Chelativorans sp. AA-79: one gene and its partner. The protein of the gene in region 1 interacts with the protein of each later gene in a pairwise test. Links are inferred from orthologs where the notes say so. Each region holds a gene or a part of one and is shown on either strand. Other genes may lie near its edges.

Region 1 (4,481 bases):
TGACACTCGCCGGGCTAGCGACGGATTTCTGCGTCGCCTATTCGGCATTGGATGCTCGCAGCCAGGGTTTCGAGGCGACCGTGGTGCTGGAAGCCTGCCGCGCCATCGACCTCGGCGGCTCGCTCGCCGCCATGACGGAGAAGATGAAGGCGGCCGGCGTGGAACTGGTCTGAGGCGCTCGAGGTTGATCGCCGGCGCGTAGGAGCGTTCAGGCATGGATCCTCGGGTCGAGCCCGAGGATGACGAGGAGGAGAAGTCTCTGCGGATCTCCAACGTCGACGATAAGCGGAAGCTTCCATGCATTCGTCATCCTCGGGCTCGACCCGAGGATCCATGTCTGAACCACGGCGAAGCGCAGCGGCGATGACGACGATACCGCCTGACCGTTTGGTTCAGCCCGCGAAATAAGGCCGGTTGCCGAAGATCGCCGAGCCTACACGCACGCTGGTCGCCCCGAACGCGATGGCCGTCTCATAGTCGCCGGACATGCCCATGGAGAGCTTCTCCACGCCTGCCTCGCGCGCGAGCTTTTCGAGCAGCGCGAAATGGGGCCCCGGATTCTCGTCCACGGGCGGGATACACATCAACCCCTCGATGACGAGCCCGTGCACATCGCGGCAGCGCGTCACGAACGCCACGGCCTCGCGCGGGTCGATGCCGGCCTTCTGTTCCTCCAGTCCGGTGTTGACCTGCACGTAAAGCCGCGGGCGGCGGCCCTGCTTCGCCATCTCGGTTGCGAGTGCGGCCGCGATCTTCTCGCGGTCTACGGTTTCGACCACGTCGAACAGCGCGACGGCTTCCTTGGCCTTGTTGGACTGGAGCGGCCCGATGAGATGAAGCTCGATATCGGAATGGGCCTCCTTCAATGCCGGCCATTTGCCTTGCGCTTCCTGCACGCGGTTTTCGCCGAAAACGCGTTGGCCGGTCTCGATCACAGGAAGAATCGCATCCGCGGGGAACGTCTTCGAGACGGCCACGAGCCTGACGTCTTCGGGCGCACGGCCCGCCTCGCGGGTGGCTTGGGCAATCCTTTCCTTGACCATATATAGATTGCGAGCGGCATCGATCATGAGTTGGGCGAAATCCTCTGACACGCTTTAGGCTGGCGCGAATCACCGCGCGGAGTTGACGGTCGTCACAAACCGTGGTGAAGGTCCGCCGGAAATTTCTTTGTTCTTTTTATGTGAAAAACCGGGCATGGCAACCGAACGTTACAATCCGCGCACATCCGAACCCCGCTGGCAGAAGGCGTGGGAGGAAGCGCGCCTTTTCGAAACGAAAAGCGACGACGGGCGGCCAACCTATTACGTGCTCGAGATGTTCCCCTATCCTTCCGGGCGCATCCATATCGGCCACACGCGCAACTACACGATGGGCGACGTGGTGGCTCGCTACAAGCGTGCCAAGGGTTTCAACGTTCTCCATCCCATGGGGTGGGACGCCTTCGGCATGCCGGCCGAAAACGCGGCCATGCAGAACAAGGTTCATCCGAAGGAATGGACCTACCAGAACATCGCCACCATGCGCTCGCAGCTCAAGATGATGGGCCTGTCGCTCGACTGGAGCCGCGAGTTCGCCACCTGCGACGTGGACTACTACCACCGCCAGCAGATGCTCTTCCTCGATTTCCACGAGAGAGGGCTGGTCGCAAGGAAGACCTCCAAGGTCAATTGGGACCCGGTGGACCAGACGGTGCTCGCCAACGAGCAGGTGATCGACGGGCGCGGCTGGCGCTCCGGCGCGCTGGTGGAGAGCCGGGAACTTGCGCAGTGGTTCTTCAAGATCACCGATTACGCGGAAGACCTGCTCGAAGCGATAGACACGCTGGACCACTGGCCGGAAAAGGTGCGCCTGATGCAGCGCAACTGGATCGGCCGCTCGGAGGGCCTGTCGATCCGCTGGGCGCTGGTGGAAGGTACCGCACCAGAGGGCGAAAATTGTCTAGAGGTCTATACAACTCGACCTGACACGATCTTCGGCGCCTCCTTCATGGCGGTCGCGCCGGACCATCCGCTGGCGAAGAAAGCGGCGGAAGGGAACTCGGCCCTTGCCGCCTTCATCGAGGAGTGCCGGCATATGGGGACGTCCGCGGCCGTCCTGGAAACGGCCGAGAAGGTGGGTCTCGATACCGGGATCCGCGTGAGGCACCCATTCGACCCCGAGTGGACGCTGCCGGTCTACGTGGCGAATTTCGTCCTGATGGAATACGGCACGGGCGCCATTTTCGGCTGTCCGTCCGGCGACCAGCGCGACCTCGACTTCGCCAACAAATACGGCCTGCCGGTGATCCCGGTCGTAATGCCGGAGGGGGCGGATGCGGCCACCTTCCAGATCACGGAAGAGTCCTATTCGGACGATGGCCTGATGATCAATTCGCGCTTCCTCGACGGCATGTCGAACAAGCGTGCGTTCGAGGAGGTGGCAAACCGGCTGGAGAAGGAGACGCTCGACGGCCGGCCCGTGGCCGGGCGCAAGGTGAACTTCCGCCTGCGCGACTGGGGTGTCTCGCGCCAGCGCTACTGGGGCTGCCCGATCCCCATGATCCACTGCGATGCGTGCGGCGTGGTGCCCGTACCGAAAGAGGATCTGCCGGTGAAGCTGCCGGACGATATCGACTTCGACAAGCCGGGCAACCCGCTCGACCGTCATCCGACTTGGCGGCATGTGAAGTGCCCGAAATGCGGCGGCGACGCGCGGCGCGAGACGGACACGATGGACACCTTCGTCGATTCGTCCTGGTATTTCGCGCGCTTCACCTCCCCGCAAGCCGACGGCCCGGTGGAGAAGGACCTGGCGAACCGCTGGCTGCCGGTAGACCAGTATATCGGCGGGATCGAGCACGCGATCCTGCACCTGCTCTATTCGCGCTTCTTCGTCAGGGGCATGCGCGATACCGGCCATCTGGATTTGGCGGAGCCCTTCAAGGGACTGTTCACGCAGGGCATGGTGGTGCACGAAACCTACCGTGCAGAGGATGGCCGCTGGCTCTCGCCCGCCGAAGTGCGGATCGAAAGCGAAGGCGGTGAGCGAAGGGCGATCGAGATCGCGACCGGAACGCCCGCCGCGATCGGTTCCCTGGAAAAAATGTCGAAATCGAAGAAGAACACGGTGAGCCCCGAGGACATCACCGAATCCTTCGGCGCAGATACGGCGCGCTGGTTCATGCTCTCCGATTCGCCGCCCGAACGCGACGTGGAATGGACGGACGAGGGTGCGACCGGCGCGCATCGCTTCGTGCAGCGGGTATGGCGTCTCGTGACGGAGGCCGCACCCGCGATCGAAGGTGTCACCCCCATGGTCGTGCGCGAGGGCGGTGCTGTCGTCATCTCCAAACCCACGCACAAGGCGTTGAAGGCGGTGGGCGAGGATATCGAGCGGCTTGCCTTCAACCGCGCCATCGCACGCATCCACGAACTGGTGAACGAACTGCAGGCGCCGTTCTCCGATCTCGGCAGTGCGGACGGGGACACCCGCGCGGCGGCCCGAGAGGCGGTCGAGATCCTGATTCGCTTGATCGCGCCCTTCATGCCGCATCTCGCGGAGGAGTGCTGGGCCCGCGTCGGCGGCAACAGCCTCGTCGCGGCCAGCCGCTGGCCGGACTACGATCCAAAGCTCGTGGTGGACGATACGATCGTGCTGCCCGTGCAGATCAACGGCAGGAAACGCGGTGATTTGACAATCGCGCGCGAGGCGGATCAAGCTGCTGTGGAAAAGGCGGTTCTGGAACTCGATTTCGTGCAGAAGGCGTTGGACGGCGCTGCTCCGCGCAAGGTGATTGTCGTTCCGCAGCGAATCGTCAATGTGGTTGCCTGAGCGGAGGGCCAGCTTGGTGAAATTGATGATTCGCGCCGCTGCGGCGGCAGGGGCCGCGTTAATGCTGGCGATGGCCTCCGGCTGCACCGTACGCCCGCTGCTCGCGACGCAGGAAGGCGTTCCCGGCCGGCAGACCACGGCCTCCCTCGCCTCCGTCGCGGTCAATCCCGTCAGCACCCGTTATGCGCAGGAAGTGCGCAACGAGCTGATTTTCCTGCTTCACGGCGGCGCTGCGCAACCTGTCGCGCCTCGCTACAACCTGGACCTTTCTGTGGTTCTCAGCGTGGGATCGGCGGCCGAGGTGCAAAGGGCGCACGAGAACGAGCCGACCGCCGGCACGGTGACCCTGATCGCCACCTATCGCCTGACGGAGGCCGCTACTGGCGAGCCTGTCGCGCAGGGCAACCGGCAGGTCATGTCGGCCTTCGACCGGCCGTTGCAGGAATTTGCCGTGCTCCGCGCCCAGCGCGACGCGGAAGACCGCGCGGCCCGCGAATTGGCGGAGCTTTTGCGCCTTGCCGTGGCCCAGGACATGGCCCGCCTCAATCTTCAATGACGGGGTTGTGATATGATGCCGTACGACAACAAACGATTGTCCCGAGGAACAAGGTTCGGCTTCGCGTCTTGAGTAGGCTTGTCATTGCGCCGTCATAGATTTCGGTGAAACA
Region 2 (4,274 bases), 1.6 Mb from region 1 along the record:
CCGGCGTTGGCGGGGCGGTGGCGGATGCGATCGGCCAGCGGCTTGCACGGCTCGCGCAGCGCATCCAGGTTCTCTCCGTCACCCACGCGCCGCAGGTCGCCGCCCGCGCCAACACGCATTACCTCATCGCCAAATCCGGTGGCCACGACCGCGTCACCACCGGGATTGCCGTCATGGATACGGCCCAACGGCAGGAGGAGATCGCGCGCATGCTCGCCGGCGCCACCGTGACGGACGAAGCCCGCGCCGCCGCCGAACGCCTCCTGCGCGAAAACGCGGCTCTTGCGTAGCGGCGGCTCTTGCGGCTGGCCATGCCGCATGACCGTCAGCCAGAAGCGCGGCCCGATCCACACGGAGGTCACAAACGACTTCAGCCGGCGTGTTTTCGAGCACAAGTCTGGCGAAGGCTCCGGTTTCACATGGCGTCCAGCACCTCGTCTGTTATGTGGAGCATTTCGATATCCGCGATGCGATCCAGCGGGAAAAGTCCCTCAAGCGCTGGCCGCGCCAATGGAAGGTCGGACTGATCGAGAGCGCTAATCCCGAATGGCACGAGCCGATGCGCGGGATCGGGTGGTGATTTTGTTGGGCGTTGCGACTGGCCTCCGGAGTGGGCCGGGAGCGCCGGCGACCATGATTACTGTTCAGGCATGGATCCTCGGGCTTGACCCGAGGATCCATGCCTGAACATCGAAACTTCACCAGCGGTCGAGGAAGAGAGTCATAGGTAGTCGGGACAGACGCCGGCGGGACGCATTGGGAGCGCCTTTTTTAATTTTGTGGCGTGAACGGTGCGCCCCGCTTCCCAATCCCCTTCAATGGCCAGACGCGAAAGCGGGCGTGGCAAGAATGGTGCTTGCCTGGAGACAATCACATGCCATCGGATGGCGGGAGAGAGGTTACCTGCGGCTTGAGCGGCCGGCCCCAAAAGCCATATGGTGGTGGCCCAACGAATCCGGATCGCCACCCATGACCACAGCCATGATCCCCGTCGACGAGCTGACGGAGGAGCAAGCCAAGGAAGAGCTGGCCCGTCTCGCAAGCGAGATCGCCAAGCACGACAGCCTCTACTTTTCCGAGGATGCGCCGGAAATCTCGGATGCCGAATATGATGCGCTGCGCCGGCGCAATCTCGCCATCGAGCAGGTCTTTCCACTGCTCGTCCGCGAGGATTCGCCGTCGCGTCGGGTCGGCGTGGCCGCCACCGAGAAGTTCGAGAAGGTGCGGCACAAGGTGCCGATGCTCTCGCTGGACAACGCATTCACCGACGAGGACGTGGTCGATTTCGTGGGGCGCATCCGTCGTTTCCTCAAGATGGAGCCGCATGCGCCTATCGCCATGACGGCGGAGCCCAAGATCGACGGGTTGTCCCTCTCGATCCGCTATGAGAATGGCCGGCTGGTCTCCGCCGCCACGCGCGGTGATGGGCAAGTGGGTGAGAACGTCACCGCCAACGCCCGCGCGGTGGCCGATATCCCCAATGTGCTTTCCGGCGACTTTCCTGAAATCCTCGAAGTGCGCGGGGAGGTCTACATGACCCACCGCGACTTCCTGGCGCTCAACCAGCGCCAGCAGGCCGAGGGCAAGCAGACCTATGTGAACCCGCGCAACACGGCGGCAGGCTCGCTGCGCCAGCTCGACCCGTCGATCACCGCCGCCCGCCCGCTCAAATTCTTCGCCTATGCCTGGGGCGAGGTGAGCGAGATGCCCGCCACCACGCAAACTGGCATGGTCGAGGCGCTCAAGAGCTACGGCTTCCCCACCAACGAGCTGATGTGCCTTTGCGAGCGCGCGCAGGAACTCCTGAAGCATTACCATGCCATAGAGGAGCAGCGCGCCACTCTGAGCTACGACATTGACGGCGTCGTCTACAAGGTCAACGACCTGGCGCTGCAGCAGCGCCTCGGCTTCGTCTCCCGCAGCCCGCGCTGGGCCATCGCGCATAAGTTCCCGGCCGAGAAGGCCTTCACCATCCTGCGCGGCATCGACATCCAGGTGGGCCGCACCGGCGCGCTGACGCCGGTGGCGCGCCTGGAGCCGGTCACGGTGGGTGGCGTGGTGGTCACCAACGCCACGCTGCACAATGCCGAGGAGATCGAGCGGCTCGGCATCAAGATCGGCGATACGGTGATCGTGCAGCGCGCGGGCGATGTCATCCCGCAGATCCTTGGTTACGCCGAGGACCGCCGTCCGCCGGACGCAAGGGAATTCGACTTCCCCACCGTCTGCCCTTGCGAGTTGAAGACGCCCGTCGTGCGCGAGGGCACGGCAGGCGGAGGGGAGGGAGTGGTGCGGCGCTGCTCGGGCGAGTTCGCCTGTCCGTTCCAGCGCATCGAGCATCTGCGCCACTTCGTCTCCCGCCGCGCCTTCGACATCGAGGGGCTGGGCGAGAAACAGATCGAGTTCTTCTTTCACGATCCCGACCTGCCGGTCAAAAGCCCGGCCGACATCTTCACCCTCGCCGGGCGCGACGAGCGCAGCCTGAAGAAGCTCAAGGACAAGGACGGCTGGGGCACGGTCTCGGCCGGCAATCTCTTCGCGGCGATAGAGGCGCGGCGCACCATCCCGCTCGACCGCATGATCTACGGCCTCGGCATCCGCCATGTGGGTGATCGCACCGCGGTCACGCTCGCGCGTGCCTATGGTTCGTGGCAGTCGTTCCACGATGCCGCTCTTGCGGTCGCGGGCGGCGATCTTGGCGCGCGCGAGGACATGGACGCGCTGGAGGATATCGGCGACGCGGTCATCGACGCCATCGCCACCTATTTCGCCGAGGAGCACAACCGCAGGCTCGTGGAAGCGCTCGCCGCGCAGGTGAATGTGCTCGAAGCCGAGCGGCCCGCCACGGATTCGCCCGTGGCGGGCAAGACGATCGTGTTCACCGGTGCGCTCGAGCGCATGTCGCGCGACGAGGCCAAGGATATGGCGGAGCGGCTGGGTGCCAAGGTGGCCGGCTCCGTCTCGTCCAAGACCGATCTCGTCGTGGCCGGCCCCGGTGCCGGTTCAAAGCTCAAGAAGGCGGCTGAACTCGGCATCGAGGTGATCGACGAGGATGCGTGGTTCCGGCGGATCGGCGGGTAATCGCCGAACCATCAGCCACTTTCATCCTTCCCTCAAGGAAATTGATGTGACGGGTCAGCGCTGCTGACCTATGTATCCGCACTGGAGGCTTCCATGACCGCAGAAAGCTTTGCCGAGCCGCGACCGTCGGACGATTTCCTCGCCGGTGCGCGGGCAAGCGTTCCCGTCGTGCTGGCGGTCGTGCCGTTCGGGCTTCTTTTCGGCGCGCTGGCGCTGGAGCATGGGCTTTCCACCTTCGAGGCCGTGCTGATGAGCGCGGCCATCTATGCCGGCGCCAGCCAGATGGTGGGCATCGATCTCTTCGGCACGAAGATTGCTCCGTGGGTGATTGTGCTCTCCATCGTCGCCGTCAATTTCCGCCACGTGCTCTATTCGGCCACCATCGGCCGGCATCTCGCACACTGGACGCCGCTGCAGCGTCTGGTCGGCTTCTTTTTCCTCGTCGATCCGCAGTTCGCCGAGGCGGAGCAGCGTGTCGAGCGTCGTCAGCCGGTCAGCTTCGCCTGGTATATGGGGCTCGCGCTTCCGGTTTATCTCTGCTGGGTCACCGAATCCTGGCTCGGCGCGCTTTTCGGGCGCTTCATCCCCGATGCGCGCACGTTCGGCCTCGATTTCATCCTGCCGATCTACTTTCTCGCCATGGTGATGAGCTTCCGCAAACGCCCCTTGTGGCTACCGGTGGTGGGCATCAGCGCCGTGGTCTCCATCATCGCCTATCGGACGGTGGGCTCGCCCTGGCACGTTTCCATAGGCGCGCTTGCCGGCGTCCTCCTCGGTGCGCTGCTCGCGCCTTCGACGTCCAAGGAGGAGAAGCCGTGAGCGCCACCACGACGTTCTGGATCATCATCGCCGGCGCTGTCCTCACCTATCTCACGCGGGCAGGCGGCCACCTCGTGCTCTCCCGTTTCGAGCGCATCCACCCGCGCGTGGAAGCCGGGCTCAACGCCGTGCCCGCAGCGGTGCTGACGACACTCGTGGCGCCCGCCGCTATGGAAGGCGGGCCGGCGGAGATCGCGGCCCTCGTCACCGGTGCCGCCATCTCGCTCCTCGGCGGCGGCATGATGACGATCTTCTTCTCCTCCGCCGCGGTGCTGATCGCGCTAAGGCACGTCTTGGGCTAGAGCGGCGCAGTTGCCTTCTCCAGCCACGCCGAGGTCGGCCCATCGACCAGCGGACCGATCGCTTCGAAGACC

Evidence for each region.
Region 2: the proteins of leuS (region 1) and ligA interact in binary tests that used the Escherichia coli proteins (3 or more experiments, as listed by UniProt). The link is inferred for Chelativorans sp. AA-79 from one-to-one orthologs.

The regions. Positions count from the first base shown.
Region 1 is NZ_CP120361.1:608,253-612,733, reverse strand. The notes cover bases 829-4,013. They hold leuS (leucine--tRNA ligase), read left to right. Parts: upstream 829-1,197; coding sequence 1,198-3,813; downstream 3,814-4,013. Other genes in these bases: lptE (LPS assembly lipoprotein LptE), read left to right, coding at 3,839-4,013; PVE73_RS03055 (YggS family pyridoxal phosphate-dependent enzyme), read right to left, coding at 829-1,070. Also shown: pncA (bifunctional nicotinamidase/pyrazinamidase), read left to right, coding at 1-173; more of PVE73_RS03055, read right to left, coding at 393-828; more of lptE, read left to right, coding at 4,014-4,369.
Region 2 is NZ_CP120361.1:2,215,805-2,220,078, forward strand. The notes cover bases 548-3,525. They hold ligA (NAD-dependent DNA ligase LigA), read left to right. Parts: upstream 548-969; coding sequence 970-3,081; downstream 3,082-3,525. Other genes in these bases: PVE73_RS10700 (AzlC family ABC transporter permease), read left to right, coding at 3,175-3,525. Outside these bases: DNA repair protein RecN, read left to right, coding at 1-290; more of PVE73_RS10700, read left to right, coding at 3,526-3,900; PVE73_RS10705 (AzlD domain-containing protein), read left to right, coding at 3,897-4,202; PVE73_RS10710 (aminopeptidase P family protein), read right to left, coding at 4,199-4,274. UniProt on the Escherichia coli protein: DNA ligase that catalyzes the formation of phosphodiester linkages between 5'-phosphoryl and 3'-hydroxyl groups in double-stranded DNA using NAD as a coenzyme and as the energy source for the reaction.